Regions from separate parts of the Sphingomonas sp. CARO-RG-8B-R24-01 genome, predicted to be linked through region 2. Evidence: riboswitches for the same ligand, from Rfam matches in the RefSeq annotation. Region 2 holds a riboswitch; the other holds the start of a gene.
What was found. A riboswitch is a leader RNA that binds a small molecule or an ion and turns the genes downstream of it on or off. The one in region 2 is predicted to bind thiamine pyrophosphate.
Positions count from the first base shown of each region.

Region 1: it holds a riboswitch for thiamine pyrophosphate, as region 2 does, so the genes downstream of both, thiC (phosphomethylpyrimidine synthase ThiC) here and L8G49_RS15515 (TonB-dependent receptor) in region 2, are expected to answer to the same signal.

Region 1 is NZ_JAKNQI010000004.1:254,371-259,860, reverse strand. It holds gene thiC (phosphomethylpyrimidine synthase ThiC) at 1-1,490, opposite strand, end outside; TPP riboswitch at 1,532-1,640, opposite strand; gene L8G49_RS10860 (ferritin-like domain-containing protein) at 1,678-2,682, opposite strand; gene L8G49_RS10855 (ferritin-like domain-containing protein) at 2,733-3,737, opposite strand; gene L8G49_RS10850 (MipA/OmpV family protein) at 3,891-4,766, opposite strand; gene L8G49_RS10845 (DUF2141 domain-containing protein) at 4,845-5,282, opposite strand; gene L8G49_RS10840 (sterol desaturase family protein) at 5,206-5,490, opposite strand, start outside.
Region 2 is NZ_JAKNQI010000008.1:31,737-37,226, forward strand. It holds gene glpK (glycerol kinase GlpK) at 1-158, opposite strand, end outside; gene L8G49_RS15505 (MIP/aquaporin family protein) at 187-996, opposite strand; gene L8G49_RS15510 (hypothetical protein) at 1,114-1,476, shown strand; TPP riboswitch at 1,623-1,732, shown strand; gene L8G49_RS15515 (TonB-dependent receptor) at 1,882-4,110, shown strand; gene L8G49_RS15520 (phosphotransferase) at 4,115-5,257, shown strand; gene pnuC (nicotinamide riboside transporter PnuC) at 5,257-5,490, shown strand, end outside.

The DNA.
Region 1 (5,490 bases), on a different contig from region 2:
TAGGTCACCACGCCGACCTTGACGTCGTCGCGGTCGGGGAGGCCCAAATGCTCCTTGGGGGTGACGTAGCAAAGCATCGCGGTGCCATACCAGCCGATCATCGCCGCACCGATCCCGCTGGTGATATGGTCATAGCCCGGCGCGATGTCGGTGGTGAGCGGCCCCAATGTGTAGAACGGCGCCTCGCCGCACACTTCGAGCTGCTTTTCCATATTCTCCTTGATCTTGTGCATCGGCACATGGCCGGGGCCTTCGATCATCACCTGGACGTCGCTCTTCCACGCGCGGTGGGTGAGCTCGCCGAGCGTGTAGAGTTCGCTGAACTGCGCTTCGTCGTTGGCGTCGGCGATCGAGCCGGGGCGCAGGCCGTCGCCCAAGGAATAAGCGATGTCATAGGCCTGCATGATTTCGGTGATCTCGTCGAAGCGTTCGTAGAGGAAGCTCTCCTTGTGGTGTGCGAGGCACCATTTCGCCATGATCGACCCTCCGCGCGAGACGATCCCCGTCACGCGCTTCGCGGTCATCGGGATGTAGGCGAGCCGCACGCCCGCGTGGATCGTGAAGTAATCGACACCCTGTTCGGCCTGTTCGATCAGCGTGTCGCGGAAGATCTCCCAGGTCAGGTCCTCGGCGACGCCGCCGACCTTTTCGAGCGCCTGGTAGATCGGCACGGTGCCTACGGGCACGGGGCTGTTGCGCAGGATCCATTCGCGCGTGTCGTGGATGTTGCGGCCGGTAGACAGGTCCATCACCGTGTCCGCGCCCCAGCGGATCGACCAGACCATCTTGTCGACTTCCGCCGCGACGTTCGACGCGACCGCCGAGTTGCCGATGTTGGCGTTGATCTTGACCAGGAAGTTGCGGCCGATCGCCATCGGCTCGGATTCGGGGTGGTTGACGTTGTTGGGGATGATCGCGCGACCGCGGGCGACTTCGTCGCGGACGAATTCGGGGGTGACGTAATCGGGGATCGACGCGCCGAACGATTCGCCGTCGCGGATCAGCTTTTCCTTGGCGGCGGCGCGACCGAGGTTTTCGCGGATCGCGACATATTCCATCTCGGGGGTGATGATGCCGCGCCGCGCGTAATGCATCTGGCTGACGTTCGCACCCGCCTTGGCGCGCAAGGGGCGCTTGATGACGTTGGGGTATTGCGGGACGCCCGCCGAACGATCGGGGCCGGTGAGGCCATTGTCCTCGGGGCGGATTTCGCGTGCGTCGTAGGATTCGACGTCGCCGCGCGAAAGGATCCAGTCGCGGCGGAGCTGCGGGAGCCCCATGTTGATATCGATCTGAGCGCGGGGGTCGGTGTAGGGGCCGGAGGTGTCGTAGACACGCAAGGGGGGCTCGAGCGCGGACGGATCGAGCATGATTTCGCGCATCGCGACGCCCGCGCCGGGGATGTTGGCGTGCGGCACGTGAATTTTCCGCGAGCCACGGATTGCTCCGGTGGTGACGCCAATTTCGGTGCGGGCAGGTATGTCGGCCATTGTGTCGCTCCTCAAATCGGACGAGCGACAACGGAACCCGGGCGTGGACACCGCTCCCTCCCTCCGCCCGTGCTAACGGGATCAGGTTCAAACGGGTCGTGGCTTCAGCCACCTCTCAGCTGCTCTGGCGCAGCCCCCCGGGGAATGACGATGGTGTAGTCGTTTCAATCGGCGAAGAAAAGCACCGTCAGCTGGCAGCGCTCATCTTGATGGTGCCGTTGATGCCGTTGGGGAAGAAGCCCCCGCCGACAACCGCATTGCGGTTGAGATAGACGATGTTGAGCACCTGCCCCGGCGTGCGGCTGAACGTGATGCCGCTCGCGTCGGTCGGCACGAGGTTCGCGGTCGTGCCGTCGCCGATCCCCTGATCGAGATCGGTCGTGCCATCGAGGCTGTCGCGCGCATCGCTGATCGCATTTGCATTGGTGCGCAGCGTCGGTGCCGCAATGCCCTTTGCGTACAGGACGGTGCGGATCAGCCCGGCGTGATAGGCCTCGGTCGCCAGGATGCCGGCCGCCGCGTCGATCAGCAGGCTCTGCGCGATCAGCGGCGATGCGCCCTTATAGGCGGTGACGCCGACGTCCTCGAAGATGAACGCCGCCAGCAGGAAATTCTCGTCGCTGGCATAGGGGTCGAAGGTAGCGGTCGCGCCAATGATTCCGGCCGCCCGCGCCGCAGCGGTGAACGCGCCGGTCGCGCCGCCGTCGATGTTGATCGCGGGCTGCGCGACGACCGACGTGCCCAGCACCGACCGGAGGAAGGCCACGTGCGCGACCTCGTCCGCCGCGATCTCGCGGGCATATTGCTGGACGATGGGATCGGTGAAGGTCACCGCCCGGCCGCCGGTAACGCCGCCCTGCGTGCCCGTGCCGGTCAGCAAGGCAGCGGGCAGGCCCGCGCCGGTGACGGCAAAGCTGTAGAACTGCGCCTCGAGATATTCGAGGTTGAGCGCGAAGTTGAACGTGTCCTGGTCCTTCAGCACGTCGGTCGAGGCGGGGCTCGGCGTGGCGCTGGCGGTGTCGGTCGGGGTCGGCGTCGCGGTGCTGGAGCCGCTGCCGCCGCAGGCCGAGAGCAGTGCGCTGCCGCCGACCGCGAGCGACGCCGCGCCCGCGCTGCGCAGGAACGTGCGACGGGCGGCGCGACGGCGATCGCTCGCGTCGAGCACTTGCAGGAGAAGGTCGCTATCGATCACTGGAAACACTCCGGTACGGGCGCGAAGAAGAGAAAGGACACGGGCTGGCGTCAGTTCGCGGTGCTGGTGGCGATCGAGCCATTGACGCCGTTGGGGAAGAAGCCCCCCTTCGAAACCCCAAGGCTGTTGAGATACACGATGTTGAGCACCTGCCCCGTCGTGCGGCCGTATGCGAGCCCATCCTGCCCGGTGGGCACGATGTTCGAAGCGGTGAGGTCGTTGAGCGCGGGCGACTGGCTGTTGGCGATGGTGACCGCCGAAATGCCCTGGTCGTCGTCGCTGGTCCCGTCGAGCCCGTCGCGGACGTTCGAGATCGCATCGGTGTTGGTGCGCAGGCTGGGGGTCTGCAGACCCTTGCTGTAGAGCACGGTGCGGATGATCGACGCGTGATAGGCTTCCGCCGCGAGGATCCCGGCAGCGGCCTCGAGATAGACCTTGCTGGTCAGCAGCGACGATGCGCCGCGATAGGCCGAGACGCCGACGTCCTCGAACAGGAACGCCGCCTGGAGGAAGTTCTCGTCGCTGGCGTACGGATCGAACGCGGCGCCCGCCGCGACGATCTTGGCGGCCTGCGCGGCGACACTGAACGCGCTGGTCGCGGTCGAGCCGATATCGATCGCCGGCTGCGCGACCGCCGCGGAAGCGAGCTGGGTGCGCAGGAAGGTCACGTGGTTGACCTCGTCCTGTGCGATCTCGCGGGCATATTGCGCGACGAGCGGATCGGTGAAGCTGACCGCGCGGCCACCGGTCACGGCGCCCTGCGTGGTCGTGCTTGCGCTGCCCGGGGTCAGCAGCGTGTTGGGAAGCCCCGTGCCGAACGCGGCGAAGGAATAGAATTGCGCCTCGAGATATTCGAGGTTGAGCGCGAAGTTGAGGATCGCCGCATCATTGTCGCTTGCCTGCGCCATGGCCGTGCTGCCGATCGCGACTGCGGTCGCACCGATCGCGGCAACGGCACCCGCGCCAAGCGCGGTGCGGAAGAATTCGCGGCGTTCGCTGCGCCGTTCGGCGCGCGACTCAAGCCGTTCGATCAGCTGCTGGTCGGTATCGGTCATCGGGGCGAAGCCTTCATCCTTGAAATGCCTTGCGGCCCGGCTTGCGTGGCACCGAGTGGCGCGGGACGCAAGCCGGGAAATGGCGGGCCGGCGCGGCTTGACGCCACGCCCACGGGTCGCCCCGCGCTGTGCCGGCGACGGCAGCCCGCTACATCAGAAGGTGTAGGCGACGCCGGCTGCGCCGATCCACTGGTTGCGCGATCCGGCGACCCGCACGATCGGGCTGTTGGCGAAATCGCCGAGCATCCGCGAATAGGTGCCGCCGGCGACCAGCTTGAAGCCGTGCAACAGGTCACCGGTCAGCGAGTAGGTCGCGAGACCGCCGACCGAATAGTTCTTCCACCCCTTGCCCGCGCTATAGGTCTGGAGACCGCTGGCGAGGCTCTGCGCCGGCGTGATGCTGAAATAGGTGTCGGCATAGCCGCTCTCGACATATTGCGCCGACCCGAACAGCGCGACCGCGGCCTTGCGGCTGAGCGGGGTCAGATAGTTGATCGACGGCTGCAGGATGCTCGCCTTGTGGACGCCGTTGACGTCGTGCCGCAGGCTGACCGAGACCGACAGCTTGTCGTACGGGCTGGTGATGACGCCGGTCTTGCCCAGGCCGACATAGCCGCCGAGCTCGATCGCGGTGCCGACCTTGCCGAGTGCGCGGACGCGCGTGTCGTCGATGTTCTTCAGGCTGGAGCGATCGAAGTTGACCACGCCGACCGGACCGAACTGAATATCCCAGCGCTGGCCCGGGCGGTTCGGCACGAGATCGAGGCTCGCGCGGTTGCCGATGACGGTGAAGTTGAAGCCCTTGACCGAACCGATCACGACCGGCGCGGGGACGACGCGATAGTCGTTCGAGCCGTCATAATCCGGCAGATAGGCCGCGCCGACGCCGACCGTCACCGTGTCCTTGTCGAGCTCGGAGGCGATCTGGTTGTTGTCCGCGGGGACGGGATTGGCCTGCTGCGCGAGCGCGGGCGTCGCGGCGCCGAGCAGGAGGACGGTCGCGGCGGCGAGGAAAGAACGATGAGTCACGGGCAGCTCCAGCAGAAACGTAAAAATGATGTCGGGCGCGTAACGCGATGTTGCGGCTTTGGGTCCGCAGCTCGGCGCCTACAGCAAGTATCGCATCCGCACCTGTTGCCGATCTGCATCACTTTCCAGCGTGAAACGCGCCGCCGCAAAGCGTGGCGGCCCAAAAGTTACCGAAGGATTTCTTGAAAAACCAAAGCCTTCGCGAGGAATTCCCGCGAACGTGTCGAGTTTACGGTTGTTGTTCTCGTCGTGGATCACCGCAATTGCATACGCACCATGCGGCAGGCCGTCGAACTGGAGATGCGTCATGCTTGCGGGGATCGATCGCGTGGTCGCGTTGGCATCGTCGACGCAGGCGGGAAAGTTGTCCGGATCCGCGGTCAGGCAGACCCGCACCATGCCCTTGGCCGAGCGGAGGTTCGACACGTCGACCGACAGGTCACTCGTCGCGACCGCGCCCGGCAAGGACACGAGCAGCACGGCCGCCGCGACCGCGGTCGACGCCAGCCTTCGCATGTTCCCGCGCGAAATCGCCGACGCCGCGGTCGGTGCCGCACAACCGGTCCCAGAAACGGAAATAGAGGCCATAATTTCCTCGATACAGCTCGTGATGACGCTGATGGTGGCTCGCGGTAATGAGCCAATGGCCCAATGGACCTCGCCACATGAACGCGGGAAAAATCTCCCACCCCATGTGATTGGTCACCCCCATAACCGTCATTAT
Region 2 (5,490 bases):
CAGATATCCTCGGGATCATGCTCGACCCAGCCGGGCTGCGGATAATGCTGCGCGAATTCGCGCCGCACCGTCTGACGCGGAACGCCATCGGTGCCGAAGGTCATGCTGCGGGTGGAAGTCGTGCCCTGGTCGATCGCCAGGATGATAGTGTCGCTCACGCGTCGCTCTCCATGTCTGTTGTCGGGTTTATTGCGGGCCGGCGAGCGGCTTGTCGCGCGGCAGGAACGGCCGGATCAGCAGATGCTGCGTCCCCCCGCCGATCACCGCGCCGATGAACGGCCCCGCGATCGGCACCCACCAGTAATTGTCGACGCCGGGGAAGGCGGATGTGTCCCACCCCATCAGCCACGCGAACACGCGGGGACCAAGATCGCGCGCCGGGTTGATCGCCCACGCCTCGAGATACCCCATCGACGCGCCGATCAGCGCGACGAGCAGGCCGATGACGATCGCGCCGAAATTGGCTTGGGGCGCCATGGTATTGAATTCGTCGGTGATCGCGAAGATCCCGAACACCAGGATGGCGGTCAGGATGATCTCGTCGATGAAGCCCTTCATCGTCGTGACCGCAAGCCCGGGCGCGGTGAAGAACACGCCGCCCGCGCCGCCGCCGGCGCGCGTCAGGTGCTGCGTCGCGTTGAAATGGTCGATGACGTTGTAATAGAGCGCATAGACGATCGCGGCGCCCAGAAACGCGCCGACCAGCTGCGCGCACCAATAGGGCACGACCTTCTTCCACGGGAAACCGCGATAGAGCGCCAGCGCGAGCGTGACCCCCGGGTTGGCGTGCGTCCCCGACACCGCGCCGGTAACATAGATCGACAGCGACACCGCCATGCCCCAGGTCATGCACACGCCCCAATAGGCGGTCTTGTACGGGCTGGGGTCGTACAGCGTGTACATGCCGGCGACCGACAGGCCGAAAGTCATCACGATGCAGATCGCGACCGCTTCGGAGATCAATTCGCCGAGAAAGGCTTTGCGCTGTGGTTCCATGCGGCGAGCTTACCGCTGATCGCGTCGCACTAGCAAACGGTATGCCCGTTCCTCACCGCTGGCGCACGCTTCGAGCCGCCGTATAAACGCCTGGTGGCAACAGGATTGGACGTACAGTTGGCAAAAGCGGTTTCGAAGGCATGGGATGGCGCGACGGTTCGCAAATGGCTCGACAGCCGCGTGGTCGCCGCACGGTCCGAGCAGGTGTCGGCCGAGCGGGGCGGTCGCGATCGACAGGACGATTGCGACAAGGCGGCGGCGGAGGAAATGGTCTGCGCGCTGCTCAAGGCCAAGGGCGCCACCCCGACCCAGGCCGAGGTGCTCGACGCATTGGCCGCGCTGTTGGACCGCGCGGAGTTCGTCTGGGCCGGTGTCTATAACGATACCCGCTTCGATCGGCACGTCCGTGCCTTCGCCAAGAAGGTGGTCAGGATGGCGAAGGCCTCGGACGGTTTTGAAAACGTTGCGCATTATCAATGATGCGCGTGCCGGGAGGGGGTTGCGACCCCGGCGGTCGTCCGCGCGTGGCGCCCGTGCTCGCCCCGCATGCGAGCGGCCGTCGAGCGCCGGAGCGACGGCTCCTTGGCTGAATACCCCTTTCCACGCCCGATCTTACCGCCTAAGTCGCGGCTTCCCCGGGGGGCCGCTGATGTGCGGCTGAGAGGTGGGCAGCAGCCCACGACCCGCTGAACCTGATCCGGCTAACACCGGCGTAGGGAGGGTTGGCGGCAGGTCCCGTTGTCCCCCCATGAGGAGTGACGACGGACGATGGCGTATCTGTTCCCCCGGCTTGCACGCGACCCGTCCCGCTCTCCCCTGCTCGACCGTCAGGGTGCGCTGCGCCTGGTGGTGCTGGTATCGACGGCGCTGCTCGCCACTCCGGCGATGGCGGCACCCCCCGTGACCGACAAGGACGGTCCGGGCGACATCGTCGTGACCGGCCGCCCCGATCCCGAGGGCCTGCTGCCCGACCAGAGCGTTCCCAAGCAGCAAAGCGCGCTGTCCGCCGACTTCATCGCCAAGCAGGCACCCACGCAAAACGCGTTCCAGCTGGTCAGCCTGCTGCCCGGCGCGAACGTCGCGTCGAGCGATCCGTATGGCCTGTCGACCAGTTCGAGCCTCACGCTGCGCGGGCTCGGGCAGGACGAGATCGGCGTGCTGATGGAGGGCGCGCCACAGAATGACATCGGCTATTATTATGCCTATCCCGCGCAATTCGCCGATGCCGAAAACCTCAAGCAGATCACGCTCGCGCAAGGGGCGGTCGATCTCGAAGCGCCGACCCTGGGCGGGGCCGGGGGGCTGCTGTCGCTGGCGCTCGACGACCCCACGACGCACCCGCGGGCGCAGGTCGATCTGTCGCTCGGCACCTACGCGGCGCGGCGCGGGTTCGTCCGGCTGGATACGGGGCGGATCGGGACGACCGGGTTGCGCGCGTTCCTGTCCTATTCGAACACGCGCGCCGACAATTGGCGCGGGGCGGGGTTCGACACGCGGCAGCACGTCGATGCCAAGCTGCTGGACGAATGGGGCAACGGCAATCGCGCGAGCCTGGCCGTGTCGTTCAACGACGCCAATTCGTCGACCTATCCGAGCCCGACCCTGGCCGAATGGCAGGCCGACGGGCGCGGCTTCAATTATGACCGCGACTATACCGCCGGCGACACCAACTACTGGCGATTGTACCGCGCGCCGTTCCGCAACGTGTATCTCGTGGCACCGGTGCATCTGGTGCTCGGCGACGGACTGGCGTTCGACAGCACCACGTACCTCCAGTTCGGCTACGGCAACTCGCCCTATGGCACGCAGCTGGCCACGACCGGCAATTTCCTCGGGACCGAAGCGCTCGCCGATCCGATCGCGCTTCCGGGCGCGGTCGACGGGGAAGCGACGGTGCTCGGCAATTTCACCGGGAAGCAGTTTCGCGGCGGTACCGTCGCCAAGCTGACGGCGGACGTGGGCAGGCATCGGCTCACCGCCGGCCTGTGGTTCGATTATGGCACCGACCGCGTGCTGCAGACATACACCGCGATCGACGCCGCCGGGAATCCGGTCGACCGCTGGGGCTATCGCGACAAGGCGATCCGCACCGCCGATGGCCGGCTGCTCGCCTATGAGAACGAGCGGACCGTGACCGTGACCAAAGGCTTTTTCGTCGCCGACACGCTCACGCTCACGCCACGGCTGACGGTGGACGTCGGGTTCAAGGGCGTCGACGTCCTGCGCAACGGACGCAACGATCTGCCGGGACCGCAGTCGGACGTGCGCTTCGACAGTTTCGCCGCGCTGCCGCGCGCTGCGGTGCATTATCAGCTCGACCGGCGGCAGCAGCTGTTCGCTAACGTCACCACCAACTTTCGCGCGCCGAACGAATATACGCTGTACAACGTGTACGACGGCGGCGCGCTGACGACGCAGGGCACGACCGCGCTCAAGAACGAATATTCGGTATCCGAGGAGCTTGGCTATCGCTTCATCGGCACCACCCTTTCGGCAACGGTCACGGCGTTCCACTATCGGTTCCGCAACCGGCAGCTGGCAACGGTGATCGATCGCGGCGGGGCGCAGATCAATTCGACGCTTAACGCGGGACGGCAGACGTCCTCCGGCGTCGACGCGGAGATCGATTATCGGCCCGCGGCTGGGGTCAGCGTCTATCTTTCGGGCGAATATCTCCACGCGCGCCTCGACGACGACCTGCCGATCGGCGACGATGTCCTGCCGACCCGCGGCAAGCAGGCAGTATCGAGCCCGACGTTCCAGCTCGGCGGAGGCGGGACCTATGACGACGGCCGCTTCTTTGGCAGCACCGCGGTGAAATATGTCGGGCGGCAATATGCCAGCTTCATGAACGACGAGCGCATCGCGGGGTATGCCACGCTGGACCTTTCCGTCGGCGTGCATCTCGCGCGCTGGCTCGACGGCAAGCGCACCGACGTGCGGGTCAATGCGATCAACGCGACCGATCCGCACGTCCTGTCCGGGGTGCAGGCGGTCAGCACCAACGCGCGCGACACGATCGGCCGCAACGGTACCCTCATCGCGGGCAGTCCCCCGGCCTATTACGTTGGCAGCGGGCGAGCGGTCATCGCGACCGTGTCGCGGGTGTTCTGAGCGAATGGCATCGTCCGCCCCGCATCAGGTCCATGGCATGGGCACCGCCATGGAGGCGCCGACCTGGCCCGCGATCACCCCGGAAGAAGCGACCCTTGCGCTCGCCCGCTTCCCGTCGGCCGGGACGATGATCGCGCTCGACTGGCATTCGCCGCGGCCCTTTTCGGCAGCGACGCTGCTGCGCACCACGGCGGGTGCGTTCTTCCTGAAGCGCCACCACCATCGTTTGCGTTCGATCGCCGGGCTGGCCGAGGAACATCGCTTCATCGCGCATCTGGCGCGCGCGGGGTTGCCGGTGCCGGAAGTGATGCAGACCGCCACCGGCGGCGGTGCGACCGCGCTGGGCGAATGGCGGTACGAACTGCACCGTCGGGCGTCCGGGGTGGATCTGTATCGCGACCGCCTGTCCTGGACGCCCTTCCTGTCGCCCGCGCATGCGCACGCCGCCGGGGCCGGCCTCGCGCGGCTGCACGGGGCGGCCCACGGCTTCGACGCCCCCGCGCGGCGGCCGCAACCACTGGTGGCGAGCTTCACCATCCTGCCCGCCGCCGATCCGCTGGCGGCGACGGAGGCCTATGTCGCGGCGCGTCCGGCCCTTGCGGCATTTCTGGCGGGGCGCGCATGGCAGCGTCAGCTCGCGCCGGTGTTCGCGCGCCTGGCCGGGGGGCTGTCGGCGCGGCTGCGCGACCAGCCGTCGCTGTGGACGCATAACGACTGGCATCCCTCCAATTTGTTGTGGGCGCGCGACGGGACGGTTGCGACGACCTTTGACTTCGGTCTCGCCGATCGGACCTGCGCGCTCTACGATATCGCGATCGCGATCGAACGGAGCGCGGTCCAGTGGCTGGACCTGGGGCAGGGCGCCGACGATGCGATCGCAAGCGCGGACGCGGCGCGCGCCGTACTGGCCGGTTACGCCACGGTGCGACGGCTCGGTCGGGTGGATCGCGAAACGATCGTTCGCCTGTTGCCGCTCGTCCATCTCGAGTTCGCGCTGTCCGAAATCGAGTATTTCAGCGGCGTGCTGGCCAATCGCGATCATGCGATGCTGGCGTGGGACGGATATCTGCTGGGCCATGCGGAATGGTTCCTGTCGCCGCCCGGACGGGATTTCCTGCGCCGGATCGACGGAAGCGATCTCCGCTGATGTCGCTGCTCGAGGTCGCCGCCGTGCTGGTCAGTTTCGTCGCGATCTGGCTGACCGCCGCGCGCCGGATGCTGTGCTGGCCAATCAATCTCCTGGCCTGCGCGCTGTATTTCAAGCTGTTCCTGGATGTCCGGCTCTATGCGGACATGGTGTTGCAGGCGCTGTTCGGGATTGCGATCGGCTATGGCTGGATCGCCTGGGCCGCGGGCAAGGACGCTGCCGGCGCGGTGATC